3 regions of the Ruegeria sp. CDSA246 genome follow, and region 1 is predicted to be linked to each of the others. Evidence: riboswitches for the same ligand, from Rfam matches in the RefSeq annotation. Region 1 holds a riboswitch; each other region holds the start of a gene.
What was found. A riboswitch is a leader RNA that binds a small molecule or an ion and turns the genes downstream of it on or off. The one in region 1 is predicted to bind cobalamin.

Region 1 (10,175 bases):
GTCCGAAATCCCTTGTTCGCGTTAAAGCGGTAACTCGATTGGATTTCATGTGGTTCATCCCCTGCTCGTTGACGTCTTTAATATTGTTTGCGCCAGCTAAAAGACCAGCACTGCCAGTTTCAAGTTTAGAGTGCGTGAACACTTTGTGAAGATTTACTTAGACAAAAAATAAAGCCGCTGCACGGGGCAGCGGCTTTTGAATGCGTCAAAACTGAGCGAAAGATCAGTTGATGGTCTGCAGATAGGCAATCAGGTCGGCCCGTTCCTGCGGTTTTTTCAGACCCGCAAAGCTCATCGATGTACCTGAGATATAGGCACTGGGGCGGGTCAGGAACGCATCCAGCGCTTCGGGTGTCCAATTGCCGCCATGGGCTTGCATCGAAGCTGAGTAGCCAGTGAAACCTTTGGCTGAAGCAACCGGGCGATCCACGATTGCAAACAGGTAGGGGCCAGTGCCGTTGGCGCCGTCTTCCAGCTTGTGGCAGGCAGTACACTTACGGAAAACCCGCGCGCCCTTATCTGGGTCTGCGGCGGCCAGCATATCTTCGAACACCACTTCTTCGCCGTCAGCGCTTTCACCGGAGCTTTCGGTTTCGATAATATACGAGGCCGTCTCACCATGCCCATCCGCATGGTAAAGCACTTCGGCACCCCATTTGGCCAAAAGCAGCACCAGGAAGGTGCCAAACAGGCCTGCTGCGGCCTTGGTAACTGTCATCGTGTCGAACATTGATCGCGAGTCCATTTCAGCTGTCTGCGGGGTGTCTAAGGCTTCCCCTTACAAGAGGCAAGGTATAGACACCGCGACTAAACGCCCAATTATCGAACTTGTTGCACGGAATCGACCAAATGACCAAACGTATTGCATTTCAGGGAGAACCCGGCGCCTACAGCCACGAGGCCTGCCGTAATGCCCGCCCCGATATGGAGGCCCTGCCCTGCCGGACTTTCGAAGATGTGATCGAATCGGTGCGCGCAGGTGAGGCTGAATTGGCAATGCTGCCGGTCGAAAACACCACGTATGGCCGGGTCGCCGATATCCACCGTTTGCTTCCCCACAGCGGGCTGCACATCATCGAAGAAGCGTTCGTGCGCGTTCACATCAACCTTCTTGCCGTTCCAGGGGCCAAAATTGAGGATGTCACCGAGGCACACTCGCACCTGGTTCTGCTACCGCAATGCGCCGGGTTTTTGAAAGAACACAACATCAAGGGACGTGTCAGCCCCGACAACGCGCGTGCGGCCCGCGAGGTCTCGGAACAAGGCGAGGTGCATTCAGCAGCATTGGCCAGCGAGTTGGCCGGCGAAATCTACGGCTTGAACGTACTGGCCCGACACATTGAAGACCGCGACAACAACACCACGCGCTTTCTGGTGATGTCACAGCAGGCCGACATGTCACGCCGCGGAGAACACGGCATGATCACCAGTTTTGTTTTTCAGGTGCGCAACATTCCGGCTGCGCTTTACAAGGCGATGGGTGGGTTTGCGACCAACGGCATCAACATGACCAAGCTGGAAAGCTACATGGTCGATGGCTCGTTCACTGCGACCCAGTTTTATGCCGATATCGTGGGCCACCCGGACGACCGGAACGTACAGTTGGCGATGGAAGAACTGGAACACTTCACCACGAATGTCGAGATTTTGGGCGTCTACCCAGCGGCTCAACCGCGCGGCTGAAGCGACCCCGGCTCAAGTCACGGTGAAGCTTTTGCACAGAGCAACCTCGTGCCGCCGGTAATCCACAAATCCCATCGCCGAATAATAGGCCAGTCCTTCGGCGTTTGTGGCCGAAATGGTTGCATCAATGGCCGGTAGGCCACTCTGCCGTGCCTCCAAGAGCGTTGCACGAAACAGGGCGCGCCCGACACCGCGCCGGGCGGCAGACGGGCGAATATGCGTTCCAATGACGCCCCATCCGACCGGAGCACCATATGGGTTGTTATCGACCGCCCATTTCAGTGATTGAAACCCCAGGATCTGTTCCCCTTGAACAGCGACTGAACATCTGATCCGGTCGGGGTCGGCCACGTAATGCTCGCGAGCAAAATCAACGTCGCAGCGCTTATTACGCTTTCCGGCCGCTGCGATGTCCTGCAGTACCTCTGAGATACCTTGGGCATCCGTCAACACCGCCTCACGAACACTAAAGCTATCCATCTCGTTCTCACCAAGGCATTGGGTAATCAGCCACCATGAATGTGGCGTTGTTCCAATTCCCGTGCGAACTCGGTCAGGCGCAACTGAAATTGTCGGCGAAACCGGGATTGCCCAAGCCGGAGCGATTGTAACAGCAGCCGCGCAGGCAGGGATTTGGCTGACAGGGACATATCAACACTAAGACGCGTGCGACGCTGCGACAGGGCCAAAAGCTCGATCGTGGTGATGCCGTTCATCCCCTTGCTTGCCGCTTCGAACCGCATCAGCGAAGGCGGGTCGCATTCGGCCATCTGCACGGAAATCTGACGTGGCTTTCCGCGCAACCTGAATTCTGTTTCCCAACTGGTGCCCGGAACAACGCCCAATTCGCCCGAAATCCGCCGAACCTCGATCCCACGCCGCATTGCGATCCGTTCGAATCGGTCAAAGTCGGCCACCATTTCGAACACCGAGTTGATGGGAGCTTCGATATCTTCGCGCACTGTAAACTGCATTGTGGTTCGGGGTTCTCTCGCTTTTCAGAACAGTATTTTGTCAGTCCAACGTATCCGCAAGCCAGTTCTGCAAAAGAAAATGCGCAATCGCTCCCTTGCGGGCTGGCAGCAAAACGGGGTGTTCGCCGGCAAAGGCCTGCATCATCTCGGATTTGGTAACCCACATCGCATCTTCGATTTCGACTGGATCGATGGTGATGGCGCGCGACAGCGCCTCACCGGCGCAGCCGAACATCAACGAGGCCGGAAACGGCCAGGGCTGGCTGGACAGATAACGGACCTCACCCACGGGCACCCCGGCTTCTTCCATCACTTCGCGTCGGACTGCAGCCTCAAGCGTTTCACCCGGCTCAACAAACCCTGCCAACAGCGAATACATCCCTTCTGGCCAGCCCGGCGAACGCCCCATCAGAACTGAATCGCCATGGGTAATCAACATGATGACGACCGGATCGGTACGTGGAAAATGCTGTCCACCACAGGACGGACAACTGCGCTGCCACCCCGCCTGCGCAAGTTCACTGGCTGCGCCGCACCGGGCGCAAAACCGATGCGTTTCGTGCCATGCAGTCACCGCCTTGGCCGAGGCCGCCAGTTCGGCGTCACGCGTCGACAAACGGGTCATGATCCGACGCAGTTCGGCAAAGACATGGCCGTGGGGCAAGTCCGGGTGCTGTTGCTCTGACTTATCAATAAAGCCTCCGACACCGGACACGTCCAACCCATCAGCCGTCCAGTCCGAAATATCAAAGGCAAACACAGGCGCGTTGTCTGACAGCCCCAGGAATACAGGCTGCTCGACAGAACCTCCTGGCCCGGTTTCGACCAGCTTATGTGACATCGCAATCAGCCCCAACTGATCCAGCGCCCCACCCTGAACCAAAACCTTACCGCGCCACAACAGCAGGCATTTTGCATCGGGATGCGTTCGCGCCCGCGCGACCGCATCAGCATCTCCACGAATATGCGCCGCACGATCCAGCCCCGAGCTACCAAACGTCACATATTCCGCGTTTTTCATAAGTTATCCTTAGGCTTGCTCCGCATAGGGCTGCCATGTCGGTCAATCAGTTGCAACGGTGTTTCACCCCCAAAATCACAGGTCGCCATCGAATGAACACAGCTAAGCCTTGCAATTCACTGTGATTAATCTTTTTGTTGAAAATGACTAAGACAAAACTGCCAAAAGTAGAAATTTGAAACCTTCCCCTTCTCTGCCATCGCAGACCGTGCAGATCCGAATACTGGCCACCACGGATCTTCATATGAACTTGAGGGGTTTTGATTACTATTCTGACACCCCTGAACCCACAATCGGCCTGACTCGAACCGCCAGCCTGATCCGTGAAGCCCGAACTGAGGCGCAGGCGGAAGGCTCAACCGTGCTGCTTTTTGACAACGGCGATTCGCTGCAGGGAACTCCGGTTGGGGACCTGGCCGCCGAGCAGGCTGATAAGCCGCATGCGCTGATGCAGGCCTTTGGCGCGTTAGAGTATGATGCGATCGGGTTGGGCAATCATGATTTCGGGTTCGGTCAAGATATACTGGACCGCATCCTTTCGCAGGCCCCCTGTCCGGTGGTTTGCAGCAATGTTCATCGCCCGGGTGCCAACGAGGTCTGGCAGGATCAGGCAGTTCTAACCCGCCGGGTTGAGGTCGCGGGGCACCAAGCCTCGCTAACCGTCGGCGTCTTCTCGGTCGTTCCGCCGCAGACCCGGAATTGGGAATCTCATCGGCTGGGTAATGACGTCCGGATAGACGACATTCTGACCTGCGCGCGCATTAAAGTGTCAGAGCTTCGATCCCACGGCTGCGACGTGATCATCGCGCTTGCCCATACGGGGCTGGGGTCCGTCGACCCCGCGCCCGATCTTGAAAACGCGATAATCCCCCTTGCCGCGATTGAAGGCATTGACGCCATCATCGCCGGGCACACGCATCTGACCTTGCCGGGGAAGTCACACGCTGGGCTGGAACACGTCGATGCCACTGGCGGTATGGTGCATGGCACACCTGTTGTCATGCCGGGATCTGCCGGATCTCATCTTGGCGTGATTGATCTGACGCTGTTTGCCTCGGCAGAAAAGGGCTGGTCGGTCGCGGCTCATCGCACTGAACTGCGCCCGGTCTCAGGTGCTGAACCTTCGGCCGAAGACACGCTGTTGGTGGCGCTATTTTCGGATGTGCATTCCGCAACACGAAAACGGGCCGACGAACCGATTGGGCATACGGATCAGCACCTGCACAGCTATTTCAGCTTTTGCGCCAAGGATCGAGGGCTTGCGATGGTGGCCGCAGCACAGGCTTCGGCCGTGCGCCAGATCCTGAAGGGCACACCCCATGAAGCGACACCATTGCTGTCTGCCGTAGCGCCTTCGAAATTCGGCGGTCGCGCCGGGCCTCGCTTTTACTCGGACATTCCTGCGGGCGTAATGCGCATGCGCCACGTGGCCGATCTGAACATCTTTCCAAACGAACTTCGTTCGGTCGCGGTGTCAGGAGAGCACATCAGAGATTGGCTTGAAATGTCTGCGGGCGTTTTCAATCAGGTGAAACCCGGCGCGCAAACTGAATTGGTCAATCCTGATCGAGCCGGACACAATTTCGATGTTCTGTTCGGGCTAAGCTACGTGATCGACCTCAGCGTACCGCCTCGGTTCGATGCGGAAGGGCGACTGGTAAATCCGGCATACCGGCGCATCTCAGATCTTCGTTTCCAGGGCCACGCAGTGACGGCCGAACACCGCTTTGTCGTTGCACTGAACAATTACCGCGCCAGCGGCGGTGGACATTTTCCGTTCATACAAGACGCCGAAGTCATCAACGTTCCAGCCTTGCCGATCCAACACGCGTTGAAGGGCTACCTGACCGGTGCAATGCCCACAGAATCGCTGGAACAAGGTCCCTGCCCATTCCGTTTTGCGCCCATGCCAGGGTCCACTGTCCTGTTGAAGACCGGTCCAAAGGCACAGCGTCATCTCGCGGACATCGCAGAGTTCAGCCCAAAGCTGGCTGGCACGGATGCCGAGGGGTTTTTGCACATACAACTGTCACTGTGACGGGTTGTCATCTCTGCGTGTCTTCCCTATATCAAAATTCGAGAGGTTGGCGCGGGCGAGCGCCTCGCCAACCTGGTCAGGTCCGGAAGGAAGCAGCCACAACGAGCCCCGCTTGGGTCGATGTCCAACCTCTCACTTACTTGAACCGCTAGCCGCAGGAGGGCTTTTATGATTGTAGCAAAAACCCTTCAGGCAAAGCGTTTCTGAGGCCGACCCTCACACCTGCCTGAACACATTACCGCTGGATGCGCGACCGCCATCCAGACGGATTGCTGTACCTGAACACAGGCAGAACAATGTCTTTTACACTTTCGGACCTGGGATGGTCCTCACACTTTGCCGCCCAACATGCGGCCAATCCTTCGTGCGTTCCCTTTCGCATCACAGCCGTTCACCGTGATCGTCTGATCGGTGCAAACATCAACGGTGAAACACCTCTGCTCACCCTGGCCCAGCCGACGGGCGACTTCGCCGTCGGCGACTGGGTATTGGCGGATGATCATAACCGCGTTCAACAGCTGCTGGAACGCCGCAGCCTTTTGAAACGCCGCGCCGCCGGAACCGGGGCCCAGGCTCAGTTGATTGCTGCTAATGTGGATGTGCTGTTCATCGTCAGTTCCTGCAATGCTGACTTCAATCTGGCCCGACTGGAACGGTATTTGGCTTTGGCACACCAGGCCGGGTGCTATCCGGTGATCGTTCTAACCAAGGCCGATACCTGCGCCGATCCTGATAATTTCTCCAAAGCAGCCGAGTCGCTGGCTCCGTTTTTGACCGTGCTGGCTATCAATGCTTTGGATGCCCTGGACGTGCAGCAAGTTCTGTCCTGGTGCTCCACCGGGCAGACTGCCGCAATGGTCGGCTCATCCGGTGTCGGCAAGACAACATTGGTCAACGCCATGACGGGCCTGGATGAGGCAACGTCCGGCGTTCGCGCGGACGACGCGCGCGGGCGGCACACGACAACTGCCCGCGCGTTGCATCCGATGCAGAACGGCGGATGGCTGGTCGATACACCCGGCATGCGGGCTTTGCGGTTGCTGGATGCGCAGGATGGCGTCGATGAGGTCTTTTCTGACATTCTGGAATTGGCTCAGACCTGCCGCTTTTCCGATTGTCAGCATCAGGCCGAGCCGGGCTGCGCCGTGCAGGATGCGATTGCAAACGGATCACTGGACACCGAGCGGTTGGAGCGCTGGCGAAAGCTGCGGCGCGAAGATGAAAGGAACTCGGAAACCGTTGCGCAGTCTCGTGCGCGCGACAAGGCCTTTGGTAAGATGGTACGATCGGTGATGCAGGACAAGAAATCCCGCAAAAAGCTGTAAGTACCGGCTCAGGCGATTAACCGGGGCCATATGGCCGCATTTCGGCGCGCAAATGCGCCGATGTGACCGACCTCGGCCAATCCAAAGTCTTTCGGCGACAACTGATGCCGGCGGGCTTTGGGACCGTAAAGATCGGCCAGGCGCCAAACCGCGTTCGGGGGCACCACCTGATCATCGTCCATTGTGAACAGATCGACGGGTGTTTCCGACGCAGCCCAACGGGCGTCTGGAAGGCTTTTGCCGATATCCGGCACATAGCTCAGCGCAGCGGTGCACCATTTGCGCCACTGCCAGTAGACACGTGCCGGAAGGTCCGAGCCGAACCCAAGTGCCTTGCCCGGCAGGTATCCCAATGCCTTAACCAGCAATGGCGGGTGGGCATACCAGAACATTGTCGCCAGTGCGCGATACGGCCAGGGGTGGTCGGATACCGTCACCAAACCTGAACAGACACAGATCATCCGGTCGATCTGCTCAATATCGGGCTGAATTGGCCCCAGCATTCCACCCACCGAATGGCCAATGCTCCACTGCTGGGCGGCGGGAAATCTGCGCCGCATTTCGGCGCGAGCAGCGGGCATGTCGATCAACGCCCAGTCAGCCATCGTGGCCTGCGAATCGCGCAGGCGCCCGTGTAGAGAGTGGCCAAAATCGCGATAGTCATAGGTCAGACAGGCCATACCCTGTTCTTCCACCAACCACCGCGCAAAATGCTGGTAATAGTCGCGCGGTACGCCTGTGGCTGCATGGACTACAACCGCCACATCAGGTGCCGAGGCAGGCATATACAGCCGTGCCGACAGTTCGGCCTCTCCGGCAGAAAACGTGAAATCTTCGGTCAAAACGACCGGAGTGTTGTCCAACATGGTGCCCTCGCAAGCATCTGAACTATTCGGTTCACATATGGCATATCGGCGCTTTTGCGCGACTAGAGTCAACAGATTTTCAAAGTGACCAAGCGTCCACTTGAACGATGGAAAACAGCCCGCTTGACTCAAGCCACCTACAACCGCTAGCGATGAGGTGATGGTTCTCGTCCTTATATTGGGGCGGGATGAAAAGGGAACTCGGTGCGGTCCAGCCCGGCAATGCCGGAACAGACCAAGGCCGCGACTGCCCCCGCAACTGTAAGCGGTAAGCAATGCCGAAATACCACTGGCCGAAAGGCTGGGAAGGTCGGCAAAGCAATGACCCGCAAGTCAGGAGACCTGCCATCAAAGTAAAAACCGAAACTCGGGCGGGGTGTCCGGGCAGGTCTTCAGTACGCTGAGTTCCCTGTTCCACGTCCCCCGCTCACCGCGCGGAGGGCGCATTATGATCTGGAAGACAACGACCCACGAATTCACCGCCACCCTGTGCCAGAAAACGGGGAAAACATGCCCCGCATTGGCCCAAATGGCTCGGGCATTGGCCGAGGCGATGGCAACAGCACAACCAATGACGACCAGCGAATTTGAGGTGGACGGCTCCAGCGAACTGACCCATTGCGATGAGGGTTGCACCGCACGGTTTCGCGCCAGCCCGGCCCGGATCAGGGTCTATTGCGGGGCAAACACGGGCGACTCGGCCGACACGTTGGACGAATACGCCGATATGATGTTCAACCCTGACTTTTCCACTCTGCCTGCTGGTGTTTTGGCGGCCTTGCCTTGCGCCATGCTTCAGGCATCGGCCCTTGCACCGCGTCCATCGCATCAGGTTGTTCAACAAGCCACGGCCTGATCCTAGTTCACCGATCGCTCTGGGCCGGTTTCATGGCCCAAGCCATCTGCTCATCCGTTTCCACCGCGCATGGTCGGGCCAAGCGCAGCCGGTTTAGCGCGTGGTTTGGATCTTCACCGCTTTCCACCATGAGCCTCAGCGCGACCATCCCCGACCGCCCACAACCGCCCCGGCAATGCACCAGCACGCGTCCACCGTCGGACAGCACCTGCCGGGCGGCTGCGCTGGCGTCGGGCCAAAGAGTTTCGATTGGCAGGGGCGGCGTGCCAAAATCCTCGACCGGAAGATGCACCCAGGTCGCGGACCTGCTTTGAACGTCTCGACCAAAACCGCCTGCGCCGACCTGCCGCATCTCGGCCTCGGTGGTCATTGAAATCACCAGATCGGGGTTCCAGTCCTGTATCACCCTCAGATCATCCACATACCCACTGCCGCCGCTAGGCAAGGGGGACAGCGCCAAGGTGCCTGTGCCAACAGGCAGCGCGTAGATTGCAAATTTTGCCAAAGCTTATGCTCCTACTGCCACCGGCCCACCAGATTTTGACAGCCTATTTATCCCGCTTACAGACGCTGTCCAAACCGAAATTCCACAAAGCATGCTGTGGACGCGGGCGGCCCGGGTCTCTACGCTGCATTTCTGACACGAATCTGACAGAGCAGACATGACCGAAACGCCCAGCCCCGCCTATCAGGTTCTTGCCCGCAAGTACCGCCCTGAAACCTTTGCAGATCTGGTTGGACAGGACGCAATGGTGCGCACGCTGAAAAATGCGTTCGAAGCGGATCGGATCGCGCAGGCCTTTATCATGACCGGTATTCGCGGCACCGGCAAAACCACCACTGCCCGGATTATCGCCAAAGGTATGAACTGCATCGGTCCCGATGGTGAAGGCAAGCCAACGACCGAACCTTGTGGTCAGTGCGAGCATTGCGTTGCCATCATGGAAGGCCGGCATGTCGACGTGATGGAGATGGACGCCGCCAGCCGCACCGGCGTGAACGATATCCGCGAGATCATCGACAGCGTTCGCTATCGTGCCGCCAGTGCGCGTTATAAGATTTACATCATCGACGAAGTTCACATGCTGTCGACCAGCGCTTTCAATGCGCTGCTCAAAACGCTTGAGGAACCGCCCGAACATGTAAAGTTCATCTTTGCGACGACCGAAATCCGCAAGGTCCCGGTGACAGTGCTGTCGCGCTGCCAGCGGTTTGACCTGCGCCGGATCGAACCCGAAGATATGATCGGTCTGCTCAACAAGATCGCCGCGGCGGAAAACGCACAGATCGCCGAAGACGCGCTTGCTTTGATCACACGTGCGGCCGAAGGCTCTGCCCGCGATGCGACCTCGCTGTTGGATCAGGCGATCTCACATGGTGCAGGGGAAACCAGCGCCGATCAGGTTCGGGCA
Region 2 (10,175 bases), on a different contig from region 1:
AAAGAATTGGGCTCCGGCTTGGGTAATATGCACTCGGTCCGCAGAAATAATGTCTCCATTTTGATCGAAAACATGGATCTGATTCCCATTTGTGGTCGCGTAGCTGATGATATCGACATACAAACCAGCCGGTATGACCGACGCATTCTGCCTGTTTGCCTCAACTATTTCTTCGAATACCTTCGTCGTATAGTTTGGCCGACCATATCTGGGCAGTAAGGTGAATGCATTGAGATTGTAACCAAAGTGTTTGGGGCCGACGAAGACGATATTGTGTTGCGCGGCAAGCCCGTTTTCAAGAAAGAGTTTGCAAGCGCCAGAAAGGTTGACGATTGGCAAGAAAGTCGCGTCAGCATTTTGTATCAAAGATTTTGTGTCATCGTCCCAAAGCCTGGGCTCGCAAACATTGAGCGCGTCGCGATAAATTAGATTTGCATCCTTCATTATGCCCATCTCAATGAGAATATTCGCAAAATCACGGGCCTGACTGTTTCCGACAATCAAAACGTTGATGCCGCTGTTCGTATCAAACTTATCTGCGTCGTATTGGCTGATGCGGTGATTATACCAAATGTGCATCCCCGCTGCGACCTCTCGATCCGTGTCGAAAACGCGTGTAGGGAAGCCTTGGCCGAGATACAGCGAAAGCCCAACAGCACACAGCGTTGCGGTCACTGCGGTGCACGAAACAACAAGGCGTGAAAGAGAGATCGCGTTTTTGTTGCGAAACGGTTGTTCGACAAAACGCCAGGTCAGATAGGACAAAAGGAATGCAAATGGTATCAAGCTGGCAAGAAAATACGGGCTGGGTTCCTCAAAGCTCGCAATGCGCGCAAATGCGAAAATTGGTTGGTGCCAGAGATACAGGCTGTAGCTGATCAGGCCAATGCCAACCAGAATTCTGATGCTCAGCAGTTTGGCGACAAAAGTGCCTTCCTTTGCATAGAGGAGAACGAGCAAAGACCCGACGACCGGAACGGCTGTCAGGTATGACGGGTGTTGCATGGTCCCGTCAAAGATCACCATAGATGCAATCACCGCTATAAGGCCAAGTAGCGAAAGACTGTTGCTCGCTCTAACCTTGCGCTTATTTTCCCAACATGCCCCCAATGCACCGAATCCGAGTTCCCAGGCGCGTGTATGCAGAAGATAAAATGTGCTCTCCGGGTGGGTTTGAACCAACAGTACGCTCGCCAGGAAACTGGACCCGATGATAGCCCAAACCAGCAGATCCGTTCTGTGTTTAATTACCGGGTACAGGGCCATAAGCAAAAGCGGAAAAACTATGTAAAACTGTTCTTCAACTGCCAGGCTCCATGTGTGAACCAGAGGTTTGAACTCGGACGCGAGGTCCCAGTATCCACTTGTTAGCGTGAGAAGAACATTATTCAGAGAGAACATCGTGGCCACGACACTCTGGCCGAAGTTTTCCAGTGGATCGGGCAGCATGGTAAACCAAGCGATAGGAATACACACCAGTACGACGACACTCAGGGCAGGCAAGATCCGTCGGTCCCGACGCTCGTAGAACTTCAAAAGAAAGAAGCTATTTTTTCCAAGATCATCAAGGATAATAGAGGTTATTAGATATCCGCTGATAACGAAGAAAACGTCTACGCCTAAAAAACCTCCACTGAACAGGCTTATGCCGGAATGAAAAAGAACCACTGGTAAAACTGCAATGCTGCGAAGGCCATCAATTTCTTTCCGTTACAGCATTTAATCAAAACCCACTCTTGTATTTTGTGCTCGGGCCTGTGAGCTTTCGAAGCGTATCTGTCGTCAAGAGTGTGTCGAGGAACTTTGAGCCGCCGCAGCCAATCGAACAAAGTATTGGCAGGTTTATGCGTTCCGGTCGTTGCAAGACCCAGGCTGAAAACTTCTGAGTGAGCCCCGCGAAGTCACTGCCATTGCTAGCACCCTTATCGTAGAATTTTTTTGGCCGATTGGAGCCTGGTACAAATTGCCATCACCGATTGGTTCGCGCTCTTGTCGAATCAAATCAATTCGTATTTGGTCCACGTGATGGTTCCCGACTGTATTCTGCGGTCAGGGATAAAAGGGAATACGGTGCGGTTCTGTGAAAAGACCAATTCCGTGACTGCCCCCGCAACTGTAGGCGGCGAGCGACCCGAGATCGTCCACTGGGCAATAGCCTGGGAAGGATCGGGATAGCTTTGACCCGCAAGTCAGGAGACCTGCCATCCGAAATTTATGAACCTGGGCGGGGTGTCCCAGAGGGAGATGACAATGTTTCAAGCGGCCCGTACCGTGCACGACCTTGCGCTCGCTTTGCCCCTGTCCAAACACAGGAGGCGTTGCCGTTGTCATTGCAAAAAGCTGACACCCAAAGGGGTAAGTGTCTGACAGAATTCAGCGTTCCGGTGCTGGTGGCGGGGGCTCTGGCGCTGTCGGCGCTCTTGTGGCTCGCGATTTACGCGGTGATTTGATGACGGCCGTTTTACAAATCCGCGATCTGACGTTGGGCTACCGCGACCTTACATTGTTTCACCGCCTCTCCATGGATATCGCGGCTGGAACGACCCTTGCCGTTCTTGGTGCGAACGGGTCGGGCAAGAGCACTTTTGTAAAGATGCTGCTGGGCTTGATGGATCCTCTTTCGGGCAATTTGACTTGGCCGCAGGGCCGTCCTGGTGACATCGGGTATCTGGCGCAGATGACAGAGTTCGACCGCCGATTTCCCATCCGTGTGAGGGATCTTGCTGCGATGGGTGCCTGGCGCGGGTTTGGTTATCGTACCGGGCTGGACGCCGCGGCGCGTGACCGGATGGCCGCCGCGCTGGATGAGGCCGGGGTACTGGATATCGCTGACCGGCCTCTGCATATGCTATCGGGCGGGCAACTGCAGCGCGCGCTGTTCGCGCGAGTTGTCATGCAGGACGCGCCGCTGATCCTGCTGGATGAACCGTTTGCCGCCGTCGACCAAAGTACTGAGGCGCATCTGCTGTCGATTATACGCCGATGGCGCGATGAGGGGCGCGCGGTGGTTTTGGTGGTGCACGATCTTTCCTCGGTACTGGACTATTGCAGCCACGCGCTGCTTTTGGGCGGGCAAGAGGCGACCCATGGACCGGTGAATGACGTTCTGACACCAGACCGGCTGGTTGCGCAAGGATACCTCTCGGAAAGTCAGGCGTCCTGGATGTTCCGTGGCACCCATTCAACAGCGGAGCACGCCAATGTATGACCTGATCGCAGAAATGTGGAGCTTTGCCTTCATGCGTCGCGCTTTTGTGGCAACCACGGTTTTGTCGGCTTCGGTCGCGCCGGTTGGGGCATTTCTTGTTCTGCGTCGCCTATCGCTGGCTGGTGAGGCCATGGCCCATGCGATTACGCCAGGCATCGTCATCGGCTTTGTCACGGCGGGCTTGTCAGTCATGTCACTGCTGGTCGGAGGGCTTATCGCGGGTGTTGGCGTCGCCATTTTGACCGCCTTTCTCGCACGCCGGACGATCCTGCGCAGCGATGCCAGCCTTGCCTCGCTGTATCTGATCGCACTGGCGGTGGGTATCTTTATTCTGTCTGCAGCAGGGTCCGCAGTCCCACTAAAAAGCTTCCTGTTCGGATCAATCCTTGGGATCGACGACGCGTCGATGATCCTTGTCGGAGGGGTGGCGACGGTAACATTGTTGGCATTCGCCGTTCTGCTTCGTCCGCTGATTGTCAGCACCTGTGATCCGGTTTTCTTCGAAACTCAAACGCGCCGGCCGTGGCTGGTTGATCAGGGTTTTATGCTGCTGCTGGTTCTGAACCTGCTGGCGGCATTCAAAACGCTGGGCACGTTGATGGCCGTTGGCTTGATGATCCTGCCTGCGACCGCTGCGCGCTATTGGGCCAGTACGATCACCGGGCAACTGGTCCTGGGCTTTGTATTTGCCTTGTCCAGCTGCTGGATCGGCCTGACCCTGTCCTACCTGTTCCCGGACACGCCATCCGGCCCGGCGATCGTTTTGGTTGCCGGTGGGTTCTTTCTGTTCTCCGCCATTTTCGGTCCGCTTGGTTTTGGCAGACGGATGCGCAAACCGTCTGTTTCCAAAGACATCCCCATTGCCCAAATTCAACAAGAAGAGAGAGCACAATGACTCTTGTGAAGTCACTCTATGCCGGCATCGCCTCTGTGTCGTTTGCTTTGGCTGCATTGCCGACTGTTGCGGCAGAAGACAACGTCAAGATCGTCGCCAGCTTTTCGATCCTCGGCGACATGGTTGAAGAAGTCGTGGGCGATCTGGCCACAGTTACGACAATCGTGGGTCCGGATGCGGATGCGCATGTGTATCAGCCTTCGGTTGCAGATGCGAAGGCCGTTGCCCAGGCGGATATCATCTTTGTCAACGGTCTGGGCTTTGAGACATGGTCCGATACCCTAATCGCTGAATCGGGCACTGACGCAACCGTGCACGTTGCCACCGACGGCATCACGCCTGTCACAGTCGAGGGCAAAATCGACCCCCACGCCTGGAATTCGCTGTCGAATGGCATGATTTACGTGACCAATGTCGCCGACGTGATGACAGAGGCGATGCCCGAGCACGCCGAAGAAATCGCTGCCAATGCCGCGGTCTATATCGCGCAGCTTGAGGCGCTGGATACAGAAACCAAGGCAAAGCTGGCAGGTCTGCCCGCCAATCGCCGCACGGTTGTGACCGCACATGACGCATTTGGATATTTGGCAGACGCCTACGGCCTGACTTTCCTTGCGCCGGTTGGCATCGACACCGAGGCAGAGCCATCAGCCAAGGATCTTGCTGTTCTGATTGACCAACTGAAGGCGGATGGTGCTGCCGCGTTGTTTGTTGAAAACATCACAAGCCCCACTTTGATTCAGCAGATCTCGGATGAAACTGGCATCGTGATTGGTGGACGGCTGTTCTCGGACGCCTTGTCGGAACGGGGTAGCCCTGCCACCAGCTACCTTGCGATGTTCCAGCACAATCTGAACACTCTGCTGAATGCACTTGGGAACGCAACCGCAAGCTAATTGGTCTGCAGACACGAGGCGGTGCTAGAGCCGCCGCCTCATACCGTGCCTTGGAACACTGGGTTTTGGGAAAATGTCGCTTAGTCCGGCTTCCAGCCGTCTTCGTATTCTCCCAAAGTACGGGAAAGATCCAATAGCGAGGCAAAAAGTCTCGCGTAAACGTCCCGTGACATCATCGTCTTGTTGTCATCCAACACTTGCAAAAGGTCGACAACGCCCGAGGCAAAGGCGTCATAGACCAACTGGTCCGCAGGCGTGGGGTCCAAGGTCCATATGTCGTGCGTGTTATAATACCCTGCGGGTTGGGGGTCGTCGTCTATCATGTGTCCGCCTCATTTTGATGCCGCACATGTAAGTGAGAGGAAGGCGAACGCTAGTGATGTGGCGGAAAGTCACAAGTTTTTGGCGGTACCAAAAACGCGACCCCAACCTTGCGTTTCAGTGCTGATAGGAAGTGAAAAGCTTCGCTTCGACCACAACCGGCATGCATTGTGTCGACCGAGAAGTTGTCAGGGTTTCGAATGTTCGCTCTGCAATACTTCCAGAAACAGTTTGGTCACCCGCGTCGGTTCAGGTTGCTTTCTGGTCACTGCAGCAAACCGGGTTCGATATTGCGTTTCGTCCGGCAACACCATCCGCATCTTTTCCTGGTCCACAAAATCCTGCGCAAGATGATCAGGCAAATAACCTATGTACCGCCCCGACAAGATAAGTATGGCCAGCGCCTGCTCGCTTTGAACTTTTGCTGAACGTTGAAAGCCCAGTTGCTGACCGACAATGAGGTTCGGAGAGTTCACGCTGAGCCCAACATAATTGTACCTGAGTAGGTCACTGGTCCTAAGTTCCCGGTCCGGTATTTCGAACAGGGGGTGTTCCCGGCCGCAATACAGGAACATGTTCTCGCCATATAACGGCGCATAGTTCAGACTTGTCGACGGGCGATGCAGCGCAATAATCCCGATGTCGAGCTGACCGCTGATAACCATGGTTTCGATCACGTTTGGCGGCTCAAGGGACAATTCGATCTGAACCGAGGGGGCGGCTTCGTTGAACCGATGAATGGCACGGGCAAGCCGGGAATCCGGGTTTGATGCACATTGATCAAACAGCGAAATGCGGATCGTTCCCCCCAACTGTTCCTTGATCTCGCTGACCTCGTTTCGAAATTGCGACACGGACACAAGCAGGTGATCTGCTGCCTGCAGCACTTTTGCGCCGTCTTCGGTCAGGGCGAAACCCGCTGGGCCGCGCGTACACAGCTTCAGGCCCAATCGCAGTTCCAGATCAGTAATATGCTTGGAAATCGTCGATTTGCCGATATTCAGCTCAACTTCGGCCGCAGACAGACCACCACTTTCCACAACCGTCTTGAAAACGCGCAGCAATCGGATGTCGCTGTCGCCGATGCGTGAGGCAACCATTTTCTACCCAATTCGTAAGGTTCGATATATATGAAACCTATCGCGCAAAGAATGGCAACATAGAAACACATTTCACGAGCTACTCTGAAAAAGCCGAGGTAGAATCGGACTGGCCATCTCTCCCCAGGTCAGCGCGCACCTCGAAACATGATAAAACTGGGAGGACATCTATGTCATTCATCAAAAAGCTTGGCACCATGACTGCTGCCGTTTCGGTCGCAGCCCTGATGGTTGCGGGCGCAGCCGACGCGAAAAACTTCAAGATTGCTGTTGGCGATAGTGCAGGCAGCGCACAAGAAGCCCTTGGCTTGGCTTTCGTTAAGGCACTCGAAGAAAAATCGGGTGGCGCACACACAGCTACACTGTTCCTGAACGGTCAGCTGGGTTCCGAGCAGGACACCGTCAACGAGGCCGCAATCGGCACGCTGGACATGTCGCTGCTGGCGATCAACAACATCACGCCGTTCTCGCCTTCGGTTGGTGTGTTCACTCTGCCTTATGTGATCCTGTCCCTGGAAGATGCTGAAAAGCTGACCCAAGGCCCGATCGGTCAGGAACTGGTGGAAAACACCATTCGTGACGCAGGTGTGCGCATCATCGGTTGGACCTACACAGGTTTCCGCCGTCTGACCAACTCGAAAAAGCCTGTCAGCTCGGTTGCTGACCTGCAGGACCTGATCATCCGCGTTCCCAAGAACGAAATCATGATTGAAACCTACAAGTCCTGGGGTATCAGCCCGACTCCGATGGCATGGTCCGAGACCTTCACCGGTCTGCAAACCAAAGTTGTCGACGGTCAGGACAACCCTTACCTGACGATCAACGCAATGAAGTTCTACGAGGTCCAGAACCACGTGACCAACCTGCGTTACATCTTCTCGATCGAACCGCTGATCGTTTCGGAATCTGTTTTCCAGGGTCTGAGCGAAGAAGACCAGAAGATCATCCTGGAAGCCGGTCAGGAAGCAACTCAGATTTCCGCGCAGTTCCTGCGTGACTCTGAAGCTGCGATCAAAGAAGAGCTGACCGAAAAAGGCATGGCAATCATCGATCCTGAGAACGATGAGGCCGAGTTCATCGAACTGGCAACCGGTGCAGTATGGCCTCAGTTCTATGAGTCCATCGGCGGCGTCGAGAAACTGAACACGGTCCTCGAGGCCATCGGCCGCGAGCCCGTCCAGCAATAATCGCCAAAGAGCGAAAAGGAAAAGAGCGCTTCGGCGCTCTTTTCATCTCAGGGAGGAGGGAATTCCGCAATGTTCTGGAAATTTCTGGACAATATCGAAAGTATCATCTGCCGGATCCTGTTATCCGGCTTCGTCTGTCTGCTGTTTGTACAGATCATCGCGCGGGAAGTCTTTGGCTTTTCGTATAGCTGGATCGAAGAACTGTCAGTCTACATGTTCGTCTGGTTTGTCTACTTTGGCGCCAGCTATGCGGCATTGAAAGGCGCGCATAACCGGGTGACCTTCCAGTTCAAGTTCCTGCCCGAACGCTACATCAAGTATATCGAGGCTTTTGCTGATCTCTTCTGGCTCTTTTTCAACGTCTACTTCCTGTATCTGGCGACGGACTTTGTCTTCAACAAGATGAACAAGTTCTGGAAGTCCCAGACCCTGGGTATCGAGATGAAGTATGTCTACATGGTTCTGCCTCTCGCCTTTGCGCTGATGACCGTGCGCATCATTCAGGTGAACTATCGCCGCCTGATCAAAGGCGAAGATATCCATGATCCTGACCAGATCGACCTTGATGAAATCAAAGCTGCCACCGAAGCAGCTAAGCGCGACTGAGGCAGGGAGGAAAAACCATGGAATCCGAAATCGTCACAATCCTATTTGGATCGTTTCTTTTACTGCTGCTCATCGGTGCACCGATCACGGTTGCGCTGGGTGTGGCATCGCTGTTCTCGTTCCTTTACCTGGGCGAAAACCCAATCAAGTTCGTGCAGATTGCATTTACCTCGGTGGGCGCGTTCCCACTGATGGCGCTGCCTGCATTTATTCTGGCGGGGGCTCTTATGGAGGCCGCCGGTATCTCAAAACGCCTAATCAATGTTGCGGAAAGTCTGGCTGGTCCATTCACCGGCGGTATTTCGGCTGCAACGGTTATGGCCTGTCTGTTCTTTGGCGCCATTTCGGGCTCGGGCCCGGCAACAACCGCGGCCGTGGGGATGCTGATGATCCCAGCAATGATCGACCGTGGCTATGAGCGCGGCTATGCCTCTGCTATTACCGCTTCTTCTGGCGGCCTCGGGATTATTATTCCTCCCTCCATCCCGATGGTGATCTTCGGCATTGCCGCGCTCGGTATGGCGCCTCCGCTGGAAGCAGTTGAAAAGTTTGGCACCTTCCAGTCGGTTTCGATCTCGAAACTGTTCATCGCGGGTTTCGTTCCGGCCTTCCTGATCGCCACCAGCTTGCTGATCCTTAACTACTTCATGTCTAAAAAGCGTGGGTACAAAGGTGTGGCCGAAGGTTGGTCGCTGCGTCATGTGGCCTGCGAGATGTATCGCGGGTTCTGGTCGCTGATGGCGCCGCTGGTGATCCTGGGTGGTATCTATACCGGCTTCTTCACCCCGACCGAGGCCGCAATCGTCGCGATCTTCTACACTCTGTTCGTTGGCGTGGTTATCTATCGTGAACTGACATGGCAGTCGCTGTTCCAGTCGCTTGAAGCCACCACGTGGCTGACGGGCCGTGTTCTGCTGATCCTGTTCACTGCGACCGTGTTTGGCCGCCTTCTGGTGGAAAACCAGATCCCTGCGATCATCGCGGACTCGATGCTCAGCTTTACCGACAACCTCTATGTGATTTGGGCGCTGATCATCTTCTTCCTGCTGTTCGTCGGCATGTTCATGGAGACGCTGGCCACGATCCTGATCCTGGTTCCGGTGATGCTGCCGGTGGCCTATTCGGTTGGCATCGACCCGATCCACTTTGGTGTGGTGATGGTCTGTACGCTGGGTATCGGTTTCCAGACGCCGCCGCTGGGTGAAAACCTGTTCATCGCATCGGGTATTTCGAATATCACAATCGAGCAGATTTCGTTGCGCGCATTGCCCTTTGCGGCGGCCAATACCATCGCGATCTTCATCATTGCGTTCTTCCCTGAGCTGTCGCTATGGCTGCCAAGGCTGTTGGGCTACTGACCTGAAAGGATAATGTTATGAAACAAATGGTGACAAATATCCTGTTCGCGACCGACTTGTCGGAGAACTCGGGTCACGCCATGCGCAATGCGGCCAGCATTGCCATGGCAACAGGGGCGGAAATTCACGTCCTGCACGTGAACGAGCCCCTGTCGGACGACGCGAAGATCACGATGGACATGTTCATCCTGAACGAAGAGACCCGCAAAACCGCCGCCAAGCGTCGCCATGAGATGGTGCGCAAGGTGCTGGCCGAACGGCAGGCAAAGTTCTGGGCGCAGTTCGAAGGCGAAGACGCCAAGATTCGTGATCAGGTGACCTCGATCGAGGTCACCGACGGGCACCCGGCCGAGGTGATCCTGCGGCGCTCGGTCGAGATGGGATGCGATCTGATCGTGCTTGGTGCACATGACCACGGCTTTTCGCACACCTTCCTCGGTACAGTTGCGAAACGTGTCTTGCGTCGGTCGAATATCCCGACACTGATCGTTCCGAACCCGGACGAGGGCTAAGAATTTCCATGGGCCGCCGCGATCGTAGCGGCCCATGCTTTGTGCTGTTCCGCGAACCAATCTGGTGATGCCCGAACACCGCCTGTTCCGCA
Region 3 (10,175 bases), on a different contig from region 1:
TCGTACAACGCGAATTTCAACGAGGACGACCCGGCATTCAGTGCCAAAACATGTTCAGCCATGGATTTTGCCTTCATTCGCAATTGCATGCAGCGCCGCGACAGCACAAGACGCCAGCCGCGAAGCATCGTCATCTGCCCGAGATGTCAGGATAATCGGTGCCGCAGCACCTATCACGACGCCGGCAGCCTCGGCATGAGAGATATATGTCAGCTGCTTGGCTACCATGTTGCCGGCTTCGATATTCGGAACAACCAGAATGTCTGCGACCCCCGCGACCGGTGAGGTGATGCCTTTTGTCCGCGCGGCGTTCAGATCAACCGCATTGTCCATTGCCAGAGGGCCATCGACCAGCCCGCCGGTGATTTGTCCACGCTCGGCCATTTTCGACAACAGCGCCGCATCGACAGACGACGGTAAATGCGGGTTGATGGTCTCAACCGCCGACAAGACGCCAACCTTGGGCATCTCGATGCCAATAGAATGCGCAAGATGGATGGCGTTCTGAACAATATCGGCCTTGGTTTCGAGATCCGGTGCAATATTCACCGCCGCATCAGTAACCATGATGGGCCGGGACATGCCCGGCACGTCCATGACGAACACATGCGACAAGCGTCGCCCGGTCCTCAGGCCGTTTTCGCGGCGAAGAACGGCGCGTAGAAGGACATCTGTGTGCAAGTGACCTTTCATCAGCATCCGGGCCTTACCTTCAACGACCAGTCCGACCGCGCGTTGGGCGGCCACTTCGTGGTCTCGCGCTTCAATGATTTCAACTCCGGACAAATCGGCCCCAAGCTGGGCGGCAGCGGCGGTGATTTTGTCCGGGTCGCCCACCAAAATCGGAGTAATGATGCCGTTTTCCAACGCGAGCAATGCCCCGCCTAGCGAATTCGGCTCTTCCGGGGCGACGATCGCTGTGGCCATCGGGTCCAGAGGACGTGCCTTTTCCAACAAAGCGTCGAAGTGCCGGTGACGCTGAACGATCAGTCCCGGTACCTCGACCGAGTCGAAGGTCAAATGCCGCGACGGTGGCGTGACCTGTACGGTGCCGCTTAGGATCAATGCGTTATCCCCGACCCGGCGCACTTCGGCGGAACAGGTCAGGTCGCCGTCTTCACGCTTTTCTGTAACAGCCACAAAGGCAGTCAGTTCTTCGCCCGCCAAAACCGAAGCATGAAAACTCAGATCCGCCCGACGTGTTTGCGTACCGGCCCCCGGCAAGATGTTCCCAATGACTGCGGCCACCAGACCAGCAGGCCACAAAGCGGGCGCGACAGCCTCGGGGCGCCCATCTCCATCACCGTCATAGGCTGCCAGGTTCAGCGGGTTGTGGTCGCCCGAAGCCGAGGCAAACGCGTACAAGTCGTCCACGGTGCACAATCGGGTGACCTGCGCCTTGTCGCCTACCTTCAGTTGAGAATAGGTTCGGCTTTCTTGAATTTTCATCTCGCCTGGCTTTGTTTTTGAATGTGCGTTCGTCGTTTCAAACATTGGATGTTCGCCCCCCGAAACCAGAACATATCCACCTTTGCCCCTACATTTCTGCGACGCAGCGTAGTCAGATCGTTGGCAAATGACAAATGACCTCTGTGCGTGGGGCGCTGAGTATTATCGCTTGACCCAAAATCGGAACTCGGGCAAGCATCACCGCGATGGTTCCCTGTGGTTCGCCAAGGGATGAAAAGGGAATACGGTGAGGTTGCCAACAAGCGCCAAGTCCGTGACTGCCCCCGCAACTGTAAGCGGTGAGCGACGCCAAATACCCACTGACCCCAAATGGGTCGGGAAGGATGGCCAAGCCACGACCCGCAAGTCAGGAGACCTACCATCCGATGTTCAACCAACCCGGGGCGGGGCGTCCTGGAAGGAGGCTTTATGACACGTCTAAGACGTGATGACATGATTGGCACCTTCTGTCCGCGCTTGGCAACAGGCGGAGTGGGCCATGTCGATCAGTCCTGATCATTTCCTTCTGATTTGCGAGACCTGCGAGGGCTCTGACCGGGCGGATTCATTGCGCGCTGCGCTTGCAAGCAAGCTTCCATCCAGTTTTGGCATCCGCAGCGTTTCCTGCATGGCCGGTTGCGGTCGGCCCACAACCGTCGGGTTTCAGGCATTCGACAAAGCGCAGTACCTTTTCGGTGACATCCAATCGGCTGAGGACTTGGATGCTTTGGCCGAATTTGCACGTCAATACCATCGCAGCGGTGACGGTTGGACCAACGCATCGCAGCGCCCGCCTGCCCTTCTTGATAAGATCCTGGCGCGCCTGCCACGGCTAAAGCTGGAGACAAGCGCATGACCTGCGGAGCTTTCCTTGAGGCGCGCGGGCTGGAGTATTACGCCCTGAACGGCGACGTACTGCTGCAAAACGTCAATTTCGAACTGAATGAAGGGGCAACCCTGGCAATTGCGGGCCCAAACGGTGCGGGCAAGACAACGTTGCTGAATCTTTTGTGCGGCGGTGAAGAGATTGTGCTGGGGGACGTTTTGGTAAAGGGGCGCAGTCTTCGGCAGCTTTCGGCGATGGACCGCGCCCGAATGATCGCCGTAGTCAGTCAGCAGGAATCGCCGGACGGGCGTTTGTTTCTGCGCGACTACGTGGCCCTCGGGCAAATCCCGATCCGTGCCGACCGATCTGCCGCTGAGCACGCCTTGGAATTGGACCGCATCCTGAAACTGACCGGACTCGTCGCCCTCGCAGACAAACGGATGGCCGTGCTATCTGGCGGGGAACGCCAGCGTGCTCATATCGCAAGGGCGCTGGCGCAGAACCCCTCACTGCTGTTTTTGGATGAGCCGACGAACCATCTGGACCCGGACGCCAAGGGACGCATGCTGTCGTTGGTGGCCGAGCTGGGCATTACGGTCGTCATGATCGTCCATGATCTGGTCATGATCCCCGAATTCGCGACCCATGTCGCGTTGATGAAATCCACGCGCCTGACCGGTTTCGGCCCGGTGCACGAAGTGCTGACACCCGAAAGGGTCCGTGAAACGTTTGGTGTCGATTTTCTTAGCTTTCAGCACGAAGGCCGCATGATCCCGGCACTGGATATCCGAAGAACCACTACCTCAAACTAGGAAAAACAACATGAACAAAACTCTCTGGTGCGCAGCACTGATCAGCGGCCTTGCAAGTGCCGTAACAGCGCACGAGATCACTGTCGACAATTGTGGCGAGCCGATGGTGTTTGAAACTCAGCCCGAGCGGCTGGTCGTGCACGACATGAACATGACCGACATGGCCTTTGCGCTGGGTTTGCAGGACAAGATCGTTGGCCTGACGGGCATCACCGGCTGGTACAAAACCAGCCCCGAGTTTGACACCCTGCGCGGCGACATCCCGGAACTTGCGCCTAAGTACCCGACAGTTGAAAATCTGGTCGCTGTCGAACCCGACCTTTTCTTTGCTGGCTGGTACTATGGCATGAAGCCGGGCGGTGACGTGACCCCCGACACGCTTGCGCCGTTTGGCATCAAAACGATGATCCTGACGGAAAGCTGCGTACATCTGGATAAGGATCGCCCCGAAGCCAGCATGGATTTGCTGTTCACCGACGTCCTTCGCTTGGGCAAAGTCATGCGCGTTGAGGACAAGGCAGAAGAGCTTGTTTCCGGCTGGAAAGAAGAACTGTCCGCGATCGAGACACAGACAGCCGACCTGCCGAAACCCCGCGTTTTCCTGCTGGACGGCCCCGCCGATGCCCCGTTTACGGCTGGTAAATTTGCCATTCCCGACGCGATGATTGCTGCCGCTGGCGGCGAGAACGTCACCCATGATATGGACACCAGCTGGGGACGTTCCTCGTGGGAGGCTGTTGCCGCTTCGAACCCGGAATTCCTGGTTTTACTTGATTATCAAACTGGAAACGGCGCCGCAGATACCTTCAAGTTCCTGCAGGACCATCCCGTGATGTCTCAGACGGATGCGGTCAAGAACGAACGCTGGATTGGTCTGCGCTACGAGGAACTGACACCCGGACCGGCAAATATCGAAGCAATTTCGAAAATGGCCAAAGCCATGCACCCGGGCCTGAACTGATATGGGCCGACTTGGCCTTACACTCTTGCTGGGGGCGGCTGTATTGGCCGCCCTTTTGCTAACCTCGACGGTCTACGGGACCACATCCATCCCGGCCTCTGACGCACTGGCCGGTGTCTTGTTGGGCACGGGAATGGTGGAAGGGGAAATGTCTCCGCTCCACCGCATCGTGTTTGACCTGCGCTTACCACGCGCGCTGTTTGCCGCCGTGATCGGTGCCGGGTTGGGCATCGTCGGCGTTGTCCTGCAAACCACCACACGCAACGATCTGGCGGACCCGTTTCTGTTCGGCCTGTCCTCTGGCGCTGCGGCGGGAGCTGTCTTTGTCATTACAGTAACCGGAGATGTTCTGGGCTTTTGGACCCTGCCACTGGCCGCGTTTTTCGGAGGGCTTGTCGCATCAGGCATTGTGCTGGCTTTGGTTCATGGGCTGCGCACAAGCGCGCCCGAAAAACTGATCCTCGCGGGGCTTGCGGTTTCGTTTTTGTTTTCAGCTATTACCAATTATCTGATTTTCGCGGGCGACAGCCGTGCGGCGCATTCTGTTATCTTTTGGATGCTTGGGGGTTTGGGTCTTGCCCGGTGGGAGACATTCCCTCTGGTCTGCGCAGGTTTAGCATTGATCCTCGCCTATGCGATGTACCGCAGCCGCTGGCTTGATGCGTTGCTGACCGGTGATTTGACCGCCGCCACCCTGGGTGTGCCCGTTCAGGGCTTGCGGTTCCGGATGTTCTTCGTGGCCGCTCTTGCGACTGCTGTGTTTGTGTCCGTCGCGGGCGTGATCGGGTTTGTCGGCTTGATGGTTCCGCACATCGCACGCGGTATCGCAGGACCATTGCACAGTCAGCTTGTACCAACGGCTGCCATTGTCGGAGCAGCTTTGCTGACAGGTTCGGATATCCTGAGCCGTCTCTTGCTTGCCCCGCAGGAGCTGCCTGTTGGTATTGTCACGACATCGCTGGGATCGGTTTTTGTCTTTCTTCTGTTGATACGAACCGCTCGACCTCGGCGCTGATCGCCAAAGGTCGCATAGGTGCAAAAGTTAAAGTTTCCCAAATGACTAATAATAATCGGGCAAAATGACCTAAATCAAAAAAGAACCCCACAGATCACGGTATGCGATACACTCGATTACAGGAATCGAGTGTAGCCAGGTCGCATGCAATGCAACAATTGACCAGCCGACGCGCGTTTCTAAGCGCCAAAATTAGACCAGAGGACGGCAATATCGCCAGACCTCCGGGCTCGGTTGAGCTGTGCTTTGTTGAAACATGCAGCAAATGTGGTGATTGCGCAGATACTTGCCCCGAAGATGCGATCGTCATCGGGACAGACGGATCCCCCCTGTTCAAGCCAACTGACAATCCCTGCACCTTCTGCGGTGACTGCGCCCGGATTTGTCCAACCGAAGCGTTATCGATTGACCGTCTGCCAGATTGGCCATGGCGCGCCGCGCTGACAGCGGACACCTGCCTATCCATGAACGGCGTCAGTTGCCGCATCTGCCAGGACAACTGCGATCAGGGCGCCATCCGTTTCAAACTGATGACCGCTGGCCGCGCAGAGCCCGTGCTTGACCTTGATACATGCACTGGATGCGGGATTTGCCCAAGTTTATGTCCCGCCGATGCCATTGCGCTTGAACGCCAATCTCAACCACAAATGGAAACTACTCAATGAACATCTGCGGTTGTCTTGCCCATGTCGCACCTGATCACACAAGCGCAGCAGCGCGGGTGATGAAGGACACACCGGGTGTCGAAATTCACGCCGAAACAGAAGATGGGCGATTTGTTGTCGTCGTCGAAGACACGCCATCACGCCTTGCGTCCGAGATCATCATGGATCTGCACCAGATCCCGGGCGTCATCTCACTGACACTGACTTATCACCATTTCGAGGATCCCGCGGACGCCCATCCGCAGCCCGATGCTCCAAGCCCAACCCCCAGCCGGAGGCCCACGCAATGACACATTCTGAATCCCGTCGGACTTTTCTCAAGGCCTCAGCGGCCGCAGCAACGGCGTCTGCCGCTGGTATTCCGCTGGCGGTCGGTCAAGCCAATGCCCAGGCCGGAGCGCCGGACATCCGCTGGGACAAGGCGGCCTGTCGGTTCTGTGGTACAGGCTGCTCTGTTCTGGTTGGCACCAAAGAAGGTCGCGTCGTTGCGACGCAAGGCGACCCCGACGCGCCCGTGAACCGAGGATTAAACTGTATCAAAGGCTATTTCCTGTCCAAGATTATGTACGGCAAGGATCGACTGACCACGCCTTTGCTGCGCAAGACCAACGGCGAATACGACAAAAACGGCGAGTTCGAACCAGTCAGCTGGGACGAAGCCTTCGATGTTATGGCCGCAAAATGGAAAGAAGCGCTGGCCAAGAAAGGCCCAACCAGCGTTGGCATGTTCGGATCCGGTCAATGGACGGTTTGGGAAGGCTATGCGGCTTCCAAACTTATGAAAGCCGGGTTCCGGTCCAACAACATCGACCCCAACGCCCGGCACTGCATGGCCTCGGCCGTCGTAGGTTTTATGCGAACCTTCGGCATTGATGAGCCGATGGGGTGTTATGACGACTTTGAGCACGCGGACACCTTCGTGCTGTGGGGCTCGAACATGGCTGAGATGCACCCGATCCTGTGGTCGCGCCTGACAGACACGCGCCTGACCAAGCCGGGATGTGAGGTGCATGTGCTGTCCACTTTTGAACACCGCTCGTTCGAACTGGCGGACAACGGCATTGTTTTTGAACCGCAAACCGATTTGGCGATCCTGAACTACATCGCCAACTACATCATTCAAAATGGCGCGGTAAACGAAGACTTCGTGAAGAAACACGTTAACATCACCAAAACCGCCACCGATATCGGCTATGGCTTGCGCGACAGCAACGCGCTGCAGCAAGAAGCCGAAAATCCGAACTCGGGCAAAATGGAACCGATCAGCTTCGAAGAATACGCCGAAGCCGTCGCGCCCTACACGCTGGAATACACCTCTGAACTGTCGGGTGTCCCCGCAGACAAGCTGGAAAAACTGGCCCAGCAATACGCTGACCCCAACCGTAAAGTGATGAGCTTGTGGACCATGGGCTTCAACCAGCACACCCGTGGGTCCTGGGTGAATTCGCTGATGTATAACGTGCACTTGCTGGTGGGCAAGATTTCCGAACCCGGCAACTCTCCCTTCTCGCTGACGGGTCAACCGTCGGCCTGTGGCACGGCGCGTGAGGTGGGGACCTTTGCCCACCGTCTGCCGGCGGACATGGTTGTTACGAATGATAAGCACCGCGAAATCTGCGAAACCGCCTGGAACATCCCCGAGGGCACTATTCCTCCCAAGCCCGGCTTCCACGCCGTGTTGCAGCACCGCAAACTGAAGGACGGCGAACTGAATGCCTATTGGGTCCAGTGCAACAACAACATGCAAGCCGCGCCCAACATCAACGAAGAAGGCTATCCTGGTTACCGTAACCCGGAAAACTTCATCACAGTCTCGGATCCTTACCCAACTGTCACCGCAGTTTCGGCCGACTTGATCCTTCCCACGGCCATGTGGGTTGAGAAAGAAGGCGCCTATGGAAACGCCGAGCGCCGTACGCAATTCTGGCGCCAGCAGGTGCAGGCACCGGGTGAGGCCAAGTCGGACCTGTGGCAGCTGATGGAATTCGCGAAACGCTTTACCATCGAAGAGGTCTGGGGCGAAGAACTGCTAGCCAAGATGCCCGAGCATCGCGGCAAGACCATGTATGACGTGCTGTATGCCAACGGTAAGGTCGACCAGTTCCCGCTGTCGGAAACGGCGGAAGGGTTCCACAACGACGACGCCGAGCATTTCGGATTCTACGTTCAGAAAGGTCTGTTCGAAGAATATGCCGATTTCGGACGTGGCCATGCGCACGACCTTGCTCCGTTCGAGATGTATCACGAGGCCCGTGGCATGCGCTGGCCTGTCGTTGACGGCAAGGAAACACTCTATCGCTTCCGCGAAGGGTATGACCCGTATGTGCCGGAAGGCGCAGACGTTAAGTTCTACGGCTACGAGGACGGCAAGGCCAAGATCATCTTTGCCCCTTATGAGCCCGCCGCCGAGGAACCGGATGAGGAATTCGATCTGTGGCTGTCCACCGGCCGTGTGTTGGAACACTGGCATTCGGGTTCGATGACCCGCCGCGTGCCCGAACTGCATCGCGCGTTTCCGTCAGCCGTTGTCTACATGCACCCGGAGGACGCCAAGGATCGCGGTCTGCGCCGTGGGCAAGAGATCGTACTCTCCACCCGCAGGGGCGAGGTGACCAGCCGGGTTGAAACGCGCGGCCGCAATAAGGTGCCACGCGGATTGGTCTTTATGCCATGGTTCGACGAGCATCAGCTGACCAACAAGCTGACGCTGGACGCAACCTGCCCGCTGTCGAAAGAGACCGACTACAAAAAATGCGCCTGTAAGGTCGAGCGCGCGTAACGGACAAGCGAGGCAAAGGCCGTCCCCATGCCCTTTGAAGGTAAACCTCTTTCGCCGCAACGGCGTCGCTTCCTGCAGGATGCGGCGCGTGCGTCGGGTGGCTGCGTGGTCGCCGGGTCAATGTTGGCCTGGCTCGCCCGCGATACCCGCGCGTTACCGGCCGAAGCGTTGCGCCCCCCCGGCTCGCTACCAGAAGAGGCGTTTCTGTCTGCATGCATTCGCTGCGGGCTTTGCGTGCGGGATTGCCCTTACGACACATTGAAACTGGCAGAATTGGGCGTGGATGCGGTTGCTACCGGGACTCCCTATTTCACAGCGCGGGACGTGCCTTGTGAAATGTGTGACGACATCCCTTGCGTGGCCGCCTGCCCCACCGGTGCATTGGATCCGGCCCTCGACAATATTGATGATGCCAAAATGGGTGTTGCCGTCCTTGTCGATCAGGAGAACTGCCTGAACTTCCTCGGTCTGCGCTGCGATGTCTGCTATCGCGTCTGCCCCGTTATTGATGAGGCAATCACGCTGGAAACGGCCCATAACGAACGTTCAGGCCACCACGCACTGTTCATCCCGACAGTTCATGCGGACCACTGCACAGGCTGCGGCATGTGCGAGAAAAGCTGTGTTCTGCCCGAGGCCGCGATCAAGGTCCTGCCTGCGCGTTTGGCCCGCGGCAGCAGTGCCGATCACTACCGCAAAGGCTGGGAAGAGAAAGAGGCCAAAGGCGGTCCCCTTGTTGAAGGCCTCATCGATCTGCCGGACCGACTGCCCGGACCGGGCACCGACAACCTTGCCGCACCGGGCGGGTTCGCACCTGCATACGATTTGCCGGGGGTCGGACAATGAGTGCACGCACACATATGCCGGCCGGAATGGAGGCCATCGAGGAAAAAGGTTGGGTGCGCGCCCACAAATACCTGCTGCTGCGCCGCGCAAGCCAGCTGTTCTTTTTGACTGTGTTTCTTCTGGGGCCGTGGTTCGGCATCTGGATCGTGCACGGCACGCTCGCGGGTTCTTTGACGCTGGGCGTGCTGCCGCTGACCGACCCATTTATCCTACTGCAAAGCGCGATCGCCGGACACTGGCCGGAATGGACGGCCCTGATCGGGGGTGTAATCGTTCTGGTCGCCTACGCTCTGATTGGTGGGCGCGTCTATTGTTCGTGGGTTTGTCCGATCAACCCAGTCACCGATGCGGCCAACTGGTTGCACAGACGTTTGGACCTGCCGAAAGGCTGGCAGCCCAAGCGCAACACCCGCCTTTGGATATTGGCCACCGTCCTAATCGTCTCGGGCATGACAGGCGTGATCGCTTGGGAGCTGGTCAACCCGATCACCATGCTGCATCGCGGTCTGATTTTCGGCGCGGGGTTCGTCTGGGCCATGATCATTGCCATCTTCGTGTTCGACCTGTTCGTTTCGCGCCACGGCTGGTGCGGTCACATCTGTCCGGTTGGCGCATTTTACGGCCTGATTGGCGCGAAAGGCCTGCTGCGAGTTAGCGCTGCGAACCGGGCAGCCTGCGATGATTGCATGGATTGCTATGCCGTTTGCCCAGAAAATCAGGTCATATCTCCTGCGCTGAAGGGTAAGTCGGGTTCCACACCACTGATCCTTTCCCCTGACTGCACCACCTGCGGTCGTTGCATCGACGTATGCGCCGTCGACG

Region 2: it holds a riboswitch for cobalamin, as region 1 does, so the genes downstream of both, AC2FI9_RS22095 (metal ABC transporter ATP-binding protein) here and AC2FI9_RS14150 (hypothetical protein) in region 1, are expected to answer to the same signal.
Region 3: it holds a riboswitch for cobalamin, as region 1 does, so the genes downstream of both, AC2FI9_RS05390 (DUF1636 family protein) here and AC2FI9_RS14150 (hypothetical protein) in region 1, are expected to answer to the same signal.

The regions. Positions count from the first base shown of each region.
Region 1 is NZ_JBXWPD010000010.1:46,147-56,321, forward strand. It holds gene AC2FI9_RS14100 (extracellular solute-binding protein) at 1-49, opposite strand, end outside; gene AC2FI9_RS14105 (c-type cytochrome) at 224-730, opposite strand; gene AC2FI9_RS14110 (prephenate dehydratase) at 850-1,683, shown strand; gene AC2FI9_RS14115 (GNAT family N-acetyltransferase) at 1,696-2,163, opposite strand; gene AC2FI9_RS14120 (SRPBCC family protein) at 2,190-2,657, opposite strand; gene nudC (NAD(+) diphosphatase) at 2,698-3,678, opposite strand; gene AC2FI9_RS14130 (bifunctional 2',3'-cyclic-nucleotide 2'-phosphodiesterase/3'-nucleotidase) at 3,887-5,716, shown strand; RNA gene ffs (signal recognition particle sRNA small type) at 5,756-5,854, shown strand; gene rsgA (ribosome small subunit-dependent GTPase A) at 6,013-7,041, shown strand; gene AC2FI9_RS14145 (alpha/beta hydrolase family protein) at 7,050-7,907, opposite strand; cobalamin riboswitch at 8,052-8,271, shown strand; gene AC2FI9_RS14150 (hypothetical protein) at 8,356-8,763, shown strand; gene AC2FI9_RS14155 (protein-tyrosine phosphatase family protein) at 8,771-9,268, opposite strand; gene AC2FI9_RS14160 (DNA polymerase III subunit gamma/tau) at 9,426-10,175, shown strand, end outside.
Region 2 is NZ_JBXWPD010000031.1:4,694-14,868, reverse strand. It holds gene AC2FI9_RS22100 (acyltransferase family protein) at 1-1,701, opposite strand, end outside; cobalamin riboswitch at 2,010-2,220, shown strand; gene AC2FI9_RS22095 (metal ABC transporter ATP-binding protein) at 2,360-3,208, shown strand; gene AC2FI9_RS22090 (metal ABC transporter permease) at 3,201-4,103, shown strand; gene AC2FI9_RS22085 (metal ABC transporter solute-binding protein, Zn/Mn family) at 4,100-4,999, shown strand; gene AC2FI9_RS22080 (hypothetical protein) at 5,080-5,322, opposite strand; gene AC2FI9_RS22075 (LysR family transcriptional regulator) at 5,509-6,420, opposite strand; gene AC2FI9_RS22070 (TRAP transporter substrate-binding protein) at 6,591-7,607, shown strand; gene AC2FI9_RS22065 (TRAP transporter small permease) at 7,677-8,213, shown strand; gene AC2FI9_RS22060 (TRAP transporter large permease) at 8,231-9,571, shown strand; gene AC2FI9_RS22055 (universal stress protein) at 9,589-10,083, shown strand.
Region 3 is NZ_JBXWPD010000003.1:147,543-157,717, reverse strand. It holds gene AC2FI9_RS05400 (acetate/propionate family kinase) at 1-62, opposite strand, end outside; gene AC2FI9_RS05395 (bifunctional enoyl-CoA hydratase/phosphate acetyltransferase) at 55-1,449, opposite strand; cobalamin riboswitch at 1,642-1,847, shown strand; gene AC2FI9_RS05390 (DUF1636 family protein) at 1,949-2,305, shown strand; gene AC2FI9_RS05385 (ABC transporter ATP-binding protein) at 2,302-3,087, shown strand; gene AC2FI9_RS05380 (ABC transporter substrate-binding protein) at 3,098-4,048, shown strand; gene AC2FI9_RS05375 (FecCD family ABC transporter permease) at 4,050-5,063, shown strand; gene AC2FI9_RS05370 (ferredoxin-type protein NapF) at 5,165-5,728, shown strand; gene AC2FI9_RS05365 (chaperone NapD) at 5,725-6,018, shown strand; gene napA (nitrate reductase catalytic subunit NapA) at 6,015-8,507, shown strand; gene napG (ferredoxin-type protein NapG) at 8,535-9,353, shown strand; gene napH (quinol dehydrogenase ferredoxin subunit NapH) at 9,350-10,175, shown strand, end outside.